DNA from 3 places in the Pseudomonas sp. GW821-FHT01D09 genome. Region 3 is predicted to be linked to each of the others. Evidence: predicted binding sites of a transcription regulator. Region 3 holds the regulator's gene; each other region holds the start of a gene.
What was found. Region 3 encodes sigma-54, which starts transcription at its own class of promoters, with help from an activator protein. Its sites were predicted from a motif close to ANTGGCATNNANNTTGCTNT; they were not measured.
Positions count from the first base shown of each region.

Region 1: glnA (glutamate--ammonia ligase) is a predicted target of sigma-54. The motif match lies at 1,646-1,665, and genes of this name have one in related genera.
Region 2: AC07W7_RS12830 (circularly permuted type 2 ATP-grasp protein) is a predicted target of sigma-54. The motif match lies at 1,840-1,859, and genes of this name have one in related genera.

Region 1 covers NZ_JBWKWY010000003.1:120,107-123,339, forward strand. The annotation lists gene glnA (glutamate--ammonia ligase) at 140-1,546, opposite strand; gene thiI (tRNA uracil 4-sulfurtransferase ThiI) at 1,880-3,233, shown strand, end outside.
Region 2 covers NZ_JBWKWY010000011.1:61,492-64,724, reverse strand. The annotation lists gene AC07W7_RS12845 (START domain-containing protein) at 1-539, shown strand, start outside; gene AC07W7_RS12840 (hypothetical protein) at 641-877, shown strand; gene AC07W7_RS12835 (ribonuclease E inhibitor RraB) at 1,088-1,429, shown strand; gene AC07W7_RS12830 (circularly permuted type 2 ATP-grasp protein) at 1,893-3,233, shown strand, end outside.
Region 3 covers NZ_JBWKWY010000033.1:39,683-42,915, forward strand. The annotation lists gene rapZ (RNase adapter RapZ) at 1-16, opposite strand, end outside; gene ptsN (PTS IIA-like nitrogen regulatory protein PtsN) at 19-483, opposite strand; gene hpf (ribosome hibernation-promoting factor, HPF/YfiA family) at 496-801, opposite strand; gene AC07W7_RS22670 (RNA polymerase factor sigma-54) at 877-2,370, opposite strand; gene lptB (LPS export ABC transporter ATP-binding protein) at 2,555-3,233, opposite strand, start outside.

The sequences.
Region 1 (3,233 bases), on a different contig from region 3:
GCCCAATCCTGGTGTGAGCGAGACCTGCTCACTCACACCAAGGATCGCCCACAGGTATTTTGAACAAAAAAATAGCCCTCGAAACGAGGGCTATTTTAGTGGGGCTTGGTGTCACGCCACGTCAAGCAGCGCTACCGGATCAGCAGCTGTAGTACAGCTCGTATTCCAGTGGGTGTACGAAGGTGCGGACCTTGATTTCTTCTTCGCTTTTCAGGGCGATGTAGGCATCGATAAAGTCGTCGCTGAACACACCGCCTTTGGTCAGGAACGCACGGCCCTTGTCCAGCTCTTCCAGGGCTTCTTTCAGGCTGCCGCACACTTGTGGGATCTCTTTGGCCTCTTCAGGCGGCAGGTCGTACAAGTTCTTGTCGGCGGCGTCGCCTGGGTGGATCTTGTTCTGGATGCCGTCCAGGCCAGCCATCAGCAGTGCAGCAAAGCCCAGGTACGGGTTGGCGGCTGGGTCCGGGAAACGTGCTTCGATACGGCGAGCGCGAGGGCTGGACACGTAAGGAATACGGATCGACGCGGAACGGTTGCGTGCCGAGTAGGCCAGCATGACCGGCGCTTCAAAACCTGGCACCAGACGCTTGTAGGAGTTGGTCGACGGGTTGGTGAAACCGTTCAGGGCCTTACCGTGCTTGATGATACCGCCGATGAAGTACAGGGCGGTGTCGGACAGGCCGGCATAACCTTCGCCGGCGAAGGTGTTCTTGCCATCTTTGGCGATGGACAAGTGAACGTGCATCCCCGAACCGTTATCGCCGTACAGAGGCTTGGGCATAAAGGTCGCGGTACGGCCGTAGGCTACGGCCACGTTGTGTACGCAGTACTTGAGGGTCTGTACTTCGTCAGCCTTGGCCACCAGGGTGTTGAACTTCACACCGATTTCGTTCTGGCCGGCAGTCGCCACTTCGTGGTGGTGAACTTCGATGACCAGGCCCATGTCTTCCATGGCGTTGCACATGGAGGTACGGATTTCGTGGTCGTGGTCGAACGGTGGCACCGGGAAGTAGCCGCCTTTGACGCCTGGACGGTGGCCATGGTTGCCGCCTTCCACGTCCTGGTCGGACATCCACGAACCCTGGTCGGAGAAGATCTTGAACATGGAGCCGGAGATGTCGGACTTGAACTTCACTTGGTCAAAGATGAAGAACTCAGGCTCAGGACCCACGAATACGGTGTCACCGATACCGGTGGACTTCAGGTATTCCTCGGCACGCTTGGCGATCGCACGTGGGTCGCGGTCGTAGCCTTGCATGGTCGAAGGCTCGATCACGTCGCAGACGATGATCAGGGTCGGCTCTTCGGTGAACGGGTCGAGTACGGCGGTGGAGTCGTCCGGCATCAGGATCATGTCGGAGGCTTCGATGCCTTTCCAGCCGGCAATGGAGGAACCGTCGAACATTTTGCCTTCTTCAAAGAAGGCGTCATCCAGCGCGTCGCGAGCCGGCATGGTCACGTGGTGCTGAGTGCCTTTGGTGTCCGTGAAGCGCAGATCAATCCATTTAACGTCATGATCTTTGATGAGTTGAACCGACTTCGACATAGTGTCCTCCGGGTGGCTTCGGGCTGGGGTAGTGGAGTAGCCCTTAGAATGTGGGTGATGCCGGCGCGGATAGTCCGCCATGGCAACCTGCCTCACAAGAGAGCAAATTACATGCCAGTGCCCCGACATGGGTTTTTTGCCTCAAAATGGCCCCTATAACGGTGCAAATCGTTAAAGCGGCAAAAAATACGCACTGCAATGTAGCGTAGCTCTTTATTAATGCACCTATTTGGTGCGCTATACGCCGTTTGTATATTAACTGGTTAAACCTTGAGCGATTTCCGCTATAATCCGCGCCCCCCTTTTTCGGCTGGCCCTGTGCGCGCTGTTTCCATGAAATTAATCGTTAAAGTCTTTCCCGAGATCACCATCAAGAGCCGACCGGTACGGATGCGTTTCATCCGTCAGTTGGCCAAGAATATCCGCGCCGTGCTCCGTGACCTGGACCCGGCCGTGGTGGTGAATGGTGTGTGGGACAATCTCGAGCTGGAAACCCGCGTTACCGACCCTAAGGCCTTGAAAGATATGACCGAGCGCCTGAGCTGCATGCCGGGCATCGCGCATTTCCTGCAGGTGGACGAGTACCCCCTGGGCGACTTCGACGACATCACGCAAAAATGCAAACTGCACTTTGGCAGCAGCCTTGAAGGCAAGATTTTTTCGGTGCGTTGCAAGCGTGCCGGCAAGCACCCGTTCAGCTCCATGGACGTCGAGAAATACGTCGGCAGCAAGCTGCGTCGCGAGTGCGGCGCCGCTGGAATTTCGCTGAAAGAGCCGCAAATTGAAGTGCGCATCGAAATTCGCGACCAACGGTTGTTTGTGATCCACAGTCAGCACAACAGCATCGGCGGCTACCCGCTGGGGGCGCTGGAGCAGACCCTGGTGCTGATGTCCGGCGGTTTCGACTCCACCGTGGCGGCCTACCAGATCATGCGCCGTGGCCTGATGAGTCACTTCTGCTTCTTTAACCTGGGCGGGCGTGCACACGAATTGGGCGTGATGGAAGTCGCGCACTATATCTGGAAGAAGTACGGCAGTTCCCAGCGCGTGCTGTTTGTCAGCGTACCGTTCGAGGAAGTCCTGGGAGAAATTCTCGGAAAAGTCGATAACGGTCATATGGGCGTCGTATTGAAGCGTATGATGTTGCGTGCAGCGTCGAAAATCGCCGACCGCCTGCAAATCGAAGCGCTGGTGACCGGCGAGGCGATTTCCCAGGTCTCCAGCCAGACCCTGCCGAACCTGTCCGTGATCGACTGCGTGACCGACAAGCTGGTATTGCGCCCGCTGATCGCCAGCCACAAGCAGGACATCATCGACCTGGCCAACGAAATCGGCACCGCTGATTTCGCCAAGCACATGCCAGAGTACTGCGGGGTCATCTCGGTGAACCCCAAGACCCATGCCAAGCGCCACCGCGTGGAGCATGAAGAGAAAGAATTCGACATGGCGATTCTGGAGCGAGCGCTCGAGAACGCCAAACTGGTGCCGATCGATCGGGTCATCGACGAGTTGGGCCAGGATGTGCAGATCGAAGAAGTCAGCGAAGCCCTGGCCGGCCAGATCGTCATCGACATCCGTCACCCGGATGCCGCTTGCGACGAGCCGCTGGAAATCGCTGGCATCGACGTGCAAGCGCTGCCGTTCTATGCACTGAACGCGCGTTTCAAGGAACTGGATAACAGCCGTC
Region 2 (3,233 bases), on a different contig from region 3:
CAGACTGGAAAGTAGAAAAGGATGAAGACGGCATCAAGGTGTCGTTGAATGAGGTGGCTGGCTCGAAATACAAGGCTTACCAGGGCACCACCCTGATCAATGCGCCGCTGACCAAGGTGCGGGCTTTGCAGGAGGACGTGGCGGGTGCCTGTGCCTGGATCCACGAGTGCAAATCCCAGAAGCTGGTGGACCAAAAGGGTGACGAGAGTTGGACCTATACCCAATTCAACGCACCCTTCCCGGTAACGGATCGTGACTCCTACATCCATGTCACTACCACCGTGGGCGGCGATGGCAGTGTGACCCGCAAACTGCAAGGTGTGCCCACCTACAAGCCAGAAGAGAAAGGTTATGTGCGCGTAGCCAAGGTCGATGGCTTCTGGAAACTGGTGCCCAAAGGCCCTAACCAGACCGAAGTGACCTACCAGGTCCATACCGAGCCAGGTGGCAGCGTGCCCTCCGTCTTGGCCAACAAGTTTGTGGTCGATGCGCCCTTCAACACCTTGAAGGCCCTCAAGGCACTTGCCGAGAAACCATAAGCGCACCGAGCTGTGCCTCCTGCCTTGAGTGGAACGATCACCGCGCCCCCAAGGTCCAGATAGAGGTAAGCCCATCCATGGGCTTTATCGAGGAGGCACTGATGCAAAACTGGCAAGTTACCTTCGTTGACGATCACGGCGTGCAATCGGTAGAGCAGTTTGCCTTTGAGCAAAAGCCTAGCCTCGAAGATGCAGCGCAGATGATTCGCGCCAAATTGCTGCCCATTCCCGCCAAGCTGGACCTCAATGACCTGGACGGCCGGATCGCCGAACCGACGGTCAAAAGCCTCAAGGATCAGAACAGTATCCAGATCCTCGATATTTCTCCCGCCACCTGAATATTCCCTGACGGTCGTTAAAGCGCTGCTGGTGGAGGTGATAGCTTCGCGCTACTCTGCAAGAGAGATCAGCGAATGAATCGCTAAGGTCTGGTCTTGTCAGCTACATGCTTGTTTTCCTGCGGCGATGTCATTGCCGTCTACCTGCGCCGTTCACGCGCAGGCCTGGGAAGCACGGAAAGTCTATCCATTGGTTGAGGAGGACGTTTCATGAGCACAGCCTATCAAGAAGACATCAGCACCCACGTGTTACGCCGCATGAAAGAGGGCGGCTTCGACTTCTCACGTTTCCACCCCATCGAGTTCTACGCCATTTTCCCGGATGAGGAGCATGCGCGTCGGGCGGCGGGTCGGTTTCGTGGGGAGTCGATCAATGCCCAGGTCAGTGCACGGGATGACGGTGCCTGGTTCCTGGAGTTGAGCAAGGTCATGTTCGCCACCTATGACGGTATCGGTGATTTCGAGCAGGACTTCGAGGCGGTAGTCGAGCCCTTGGGCGGGATTATCGAGGGATGGGGCGTAAAGCACGAGGTTCGTGGGTTACCCATGTAGACACATGATCAATAAAGCAGCGTATCGGCTGACCCTCGGGTCGGCCGATTTTGTTTGTGGCGGCGCAAAGTACTTGGAACTTATTGCGAAAAATCCTCCACCAAAAAAAAGCCACCCGAGCAGGGTGGCCAAAAGGGAAGACCGGAAAGAAGGGGGAACCGGTCGGTACTTGCACTTACAAATTACCGACCGGGATAGGTTGATGCTGTAGGACGAATCCTGTTCAGCGCATGGGAGTGATTATCCGCAGGGTTTATCGGGCAGTGAAATCAACTCTGACTATGCTGGTGATAGGCAACGCCTGCGTCTGTTTGAAGCGAGCATGGCGAAGCGGGGATGGTGGCTGCACCAGGACGGTGCGGCGCTGTCTTGGGTTATATCCAACTGATTGATACTTAAGTGTTTATGCCGCTGGCACGGGCCTTGCGACAGTCCGTTGCGTCCGGGTGACAAGGAGTTCGGCATGATCCGCACTTATTACGATGAAATGTACGATGAGGCTGGCCAGGTCCGGCCGCACTATCGCGAGTTTGCCCGCTGGCTGGAGCAAACCCCGCCGGAACTGCTGGCCCAGCGTCGGCGTGAAGCCGATTTGCTGTTTCACCGCGCCGGTATCACCTTCACCCTGTACGGCGACGAACAGGGTACCGAGCGCCTGATTCCCTTCGATACCATCCCGCGCAGCATTCCCGCCAGTGAATGGCGAGTGGTCGAACGTGGCTGCATCCAGCGGGTCAAGGCATTGAACCTGTTCCTCGCGGACCTGTACCACGACCAGCGGATTATCAAGGCCGGGATCATTCCTGCCGAGCAAGTGCTGGCCAACGAGCAATACCAGTTGGCGATGCAGGGTCTGGACCTGCACCGAGATATCTATTCCCACGTCTCGGGTGTCGACCTCGTACGGGATGGCGACGGCACGTACTACGTGCTGGAAGACAACCTGCGCACCCCCAGCGGTGTGAGCTACATGCTCGAAGACCGCAAGATGATGATGCGCCTGTTCCCCGAGCTGTTCGCCGCCCAGCGCATCGCGCCGATCGATCATTACCCCAACCTGTTGCTCGACACCCTGAAAAGCGCCAGCCCGCTGGACAACCCCAGCGTGGTGGTGCTGACGCCCGGGCGCTTCAACAGCGCGTTCTTTGAACATGCCTTCCTCGCCCGGGAAATGGGGGTAGAGCTGGTGGAAGGCGCCGACCTGTTCGTGCGTGACGACCGCGTATTCATGCGCACCACCGACGGGCCGAAGGCGGTGGATGTGATCTACCGCCGCCTCGACGATGCCTACCTCGACCCGCTGGCCTTCAACCCGGCGTCGATGCTCGGCGTGCCGGGCCTGCTGGCCGCCTACCGCTCGGGCAACGTGGTGCTGGCCAATGCCATTGGCACCGGGGTGGCGGATGACAAGTCGGTGTATCCCTTCGTTACCGACATGATCCGTTTTTACCTGGATGAAGAGCCGATCCTCAAGAATGTTCCGACGTTCCAGTGTCGCAAGCCTGACGAGCTGTCCCATGTGCTGGCGAACCTGCCCGAGCTGGTGGTCAAGGAAACCCAGGGTTCCGGTGGCTACGGCATGCTGGTTGGCCCGGCCGCCAGCGCTGCCGAGATCGAAGCCTTTCGGGCGCGGATCAAGGCCAAGCCCCATGCCTACATCGCCCAGCCGACCCTGTGCCTGTCGACGTGCCCGACCTTTGTCGAAAACGGCATCGCCCCCCGGCATATCGACCTGCGGCCGTTTGTCCTGTCCGGCAAGGAAACCCGTGTGGTGCCGGGCGGGCTGACCCGCGTGGCGCTGCGT
Region 3 (3,233 bases):
CGATGATCAGACGCATGATTACTGCCCGCTTTGCTCATCCAGAACCACCTGATACAGCGCTTCATTACTGCTGGCGCTGCGCAGTTTCTTACGTACTTCTTCACGGTCGAGCATGCTGGCGATCTGCCGGAGCAGCTCCAGGTGTGCATCGGTGGCGGCTTCCGGGACCAGCAAGACAAACAGCAGGTCAACCGGGGCGCCATCGATGGCGTCGAAATCTATGGGCGCCTCCAGGTGCAACAGGGCGCTTATCGGTGCGTCGCAGCCTTTGAGGCGGCAGTGAGGAATCGCGATGCCGTTGCCAAAACCGGTCGAACCGAGTTTTTCACGGGCTATCAGGGCATCGAAGACATCTTGCATTTCCAGGTCAGGCACTTGGCGGCTGATCAGGTTGGCAATTTGTTCGAGGGCTTTCTTTTTACTGCCGCCCGGCACGTTCACAAGGGAACGGCCGGGGGTCAGGATGGTTTCAAGTCGAATCATGGGTGGGGAGTGTTAGCGGCCTGTGCCTTGAAGAAGGCTCTGCTGCTTTTCCTTATGCTTTTTGATTTGGCGATCCAGCTTGTCGGTCAGGTCGTCAATGGCGGCATACATGTCTGAATGCTCTGCATTGGCGACTACTTCCCCGCCGGGTATACGCAAGGTGGCTTCGATTTTCTGCTTTAGCTTTTCGACAGACATGATGACTTGCACATTGGTGATCTTGTCGAAATGCCCCTCAATCCGTTTGAGTTTTTCGCTGATGTAGGCGCGCAGCGGTTCGGTCACTTCCAGTTGGTGTCCACTGATATTGACTTGCATACAGCTTCTCCTTCGTTGCCAGTGCATAAAGCGGCGGGTAGGAATACCCGCCACTGGAACGCTGTGGCCTGCCCGTCACATCAACCGCTTACGCTCGCTGGAAGGCGCGATCCCAAGGGACTCGCGGTACTTGGCGACGGTTCGACGGGCGACCTGAATGCCTTGTGCCTCCAGTAAACCAGCGATCTTGCTGTCACTCAACGGCTTTTTCTGATTTTCCGCGGCAACCAGTTTTTTGATGATCGCGCGGATCGCCGTGGACGAGCATTCGCCGCCTTCGGAGGTGCTGACGTGGCTGGAGAAAAAGTATTTCAGCTCATAGATACCGCGCGGGGTATGCATGAATTTCTGGGTGGTGACCCGGGAAATGGTCGATTCATGCATGCCGACGGCTTCGGCAATGTCATGCAGCACCAGCGGCTTCATTGCCTCGTCGCCGTATTCCAGGAAGCCGCGCTGATGCTCGACGATCTGGGTGGCCACTTTCATCAGGGTCTCGTTGCGGCTTTGCAGGCTCTTGATGAACCAGCGCGCTTCCTGCAACTGGTTGCGCATGAAGGTGTTGTCGGCACTGGTATCGGCCCGGCGCACGAAACCTGCGTATTGCGGGTTGACCCGCAGGCGCGGCACCGATTCCTGGTTCAGTTCCACCAGCCAGCGCTCGTTGTCCTTGCGCACGATTACGTCGGGGACGACGTATTCGGCTTCGCTGGACTCGATTTGCGAACCGGGACGCGGGTTGAGGCTCTGGACCAGTTCGATGATCTGGCGCAGGTCATCTTCCTTGAGCTTCATCCGGCGCATCAACTGGCTGTAGTCGCGGCTGCCCAGCAGGTCGATGTAGTCGGTGACCAGGCGTTGGGCCTCGGCCAGCCAGGGGGTCTTGGCGGGCAGCTGGCGCAGTTGCAGCAACAGGCACTCGCTGAGGTTGCGCGCACCAATGCCGGCGGGCTCGAACTGCTGGATGCGGTGCAGGACCGCTTCGATTTCGTCCAGCTCGATATCCAGTTCCGGGTCAAAGGCCTCGAGGATTTCCTCAAGGGTCTCGTCCAGGTAGCCCTGATTATTGATGCAGTCGATCAGGGTCACGGCGATCAGGCGATCGGTGTCGGACATCGGGGCAAGGTTCAGTTGCCACAGCAAGTGGCTCTGCAGGCTTTCACCGACGGAGGTGCGGGTGGTGAAGTCCCACTCGTCATCGTCGTTGCTGGGCAGGCTGCTGGCGCTGGTCTGGTAGACATCTTCCCAGGCCGTATCCACCGGCAGTTCATTGGGAATGCGCTCGTTCCACTCGCCTTCTTCCAGGTTATCCACCGTGGGTGCGGTTTCCTGGTAGGACGGTTCCTGGACGTCGGCGTTGGGTTTTTGCTCGATGTTGTCGGCCAGTGGATCGGCATTGTCGAAGTCGTCGCCTTCTTCCTGGCGTTCGAGCATCGGGTTGGACTCCAGGGCCTCCTGGATTTCCTGTTGCAGGTCCAGGGTCGACAATTGGAGCAGGCGGATGGCCTGTTGCAGCTGCGGTGTCATCGTCAGCTGCTGGCCCATTCTCAGGACTAGCGATGGTTTCATGGCAGGGGCTTAACACCTTATTCGCCGGCGCAATGCGCCATCCACGACAGGGCGCGTGAGCGCCAAACATAAGCAAATTATATGCCTGATATCGGGGGCTTTGCCTAGAGCGCGGTAACAATAAAAATAATAAGGTTTTTATTGACTCCCGCGCCTGATGGCGAATGTCCTGACATCCCAGTGTTTACAGGCGGAACTCGTGCCCCAGGTACACTTCCTTGACCAGTTCGTTGGCCAGGATGGTGGCGGAGTCGCCTTCGGCAATCAGTTGGCCGTCGTTGACGATATACGCGGTTTCGCAGATATCCAGGGTCTCACGCACGTTGTGGTCGGTGATCAACACGCCGATCCCCTTGGCCTTGAGGTGATGGATGATCTGCTTGATGTCGCCTACCGAAATCGGGTCGACACCGGCGAAGGGTTCGTCCAGCAGGATGAACTTCGGTGCCGTGGCCAGGGCGCGGGCGATTTCCACACGACGACGCTCGCCGCCGGACAGGCTCATGCCGAGGTTGTCGCGGATGTGGTTGATGTGGAACTCCTGCAGCAGGCTTTCCAGTTCCTGGCGGCGTCCATCGCGATCCAGTTCCTTGCGGGTTTCAAGGATCGCCATGATGTTGTCGGACACTGACAGTTTGCGGAAGATCGATGCCTCCTGGGGGAGATAGCCGATACCCGCCCGTGCACGACCGTGCATGGGCTGGTGGCTGACGTCCAGGTCGTCGATCAATACGCGGCCCTGGTCCGCCTGGACCAGGCCGACGATCATGTAGAAGCAGGTGGTCTTGCCGGCACCGTTGGGGCCAAGCAGGCCGACGATCTGGCCGCTGTCGATCGACAGGCTGACGTCGCGCACGACCTGA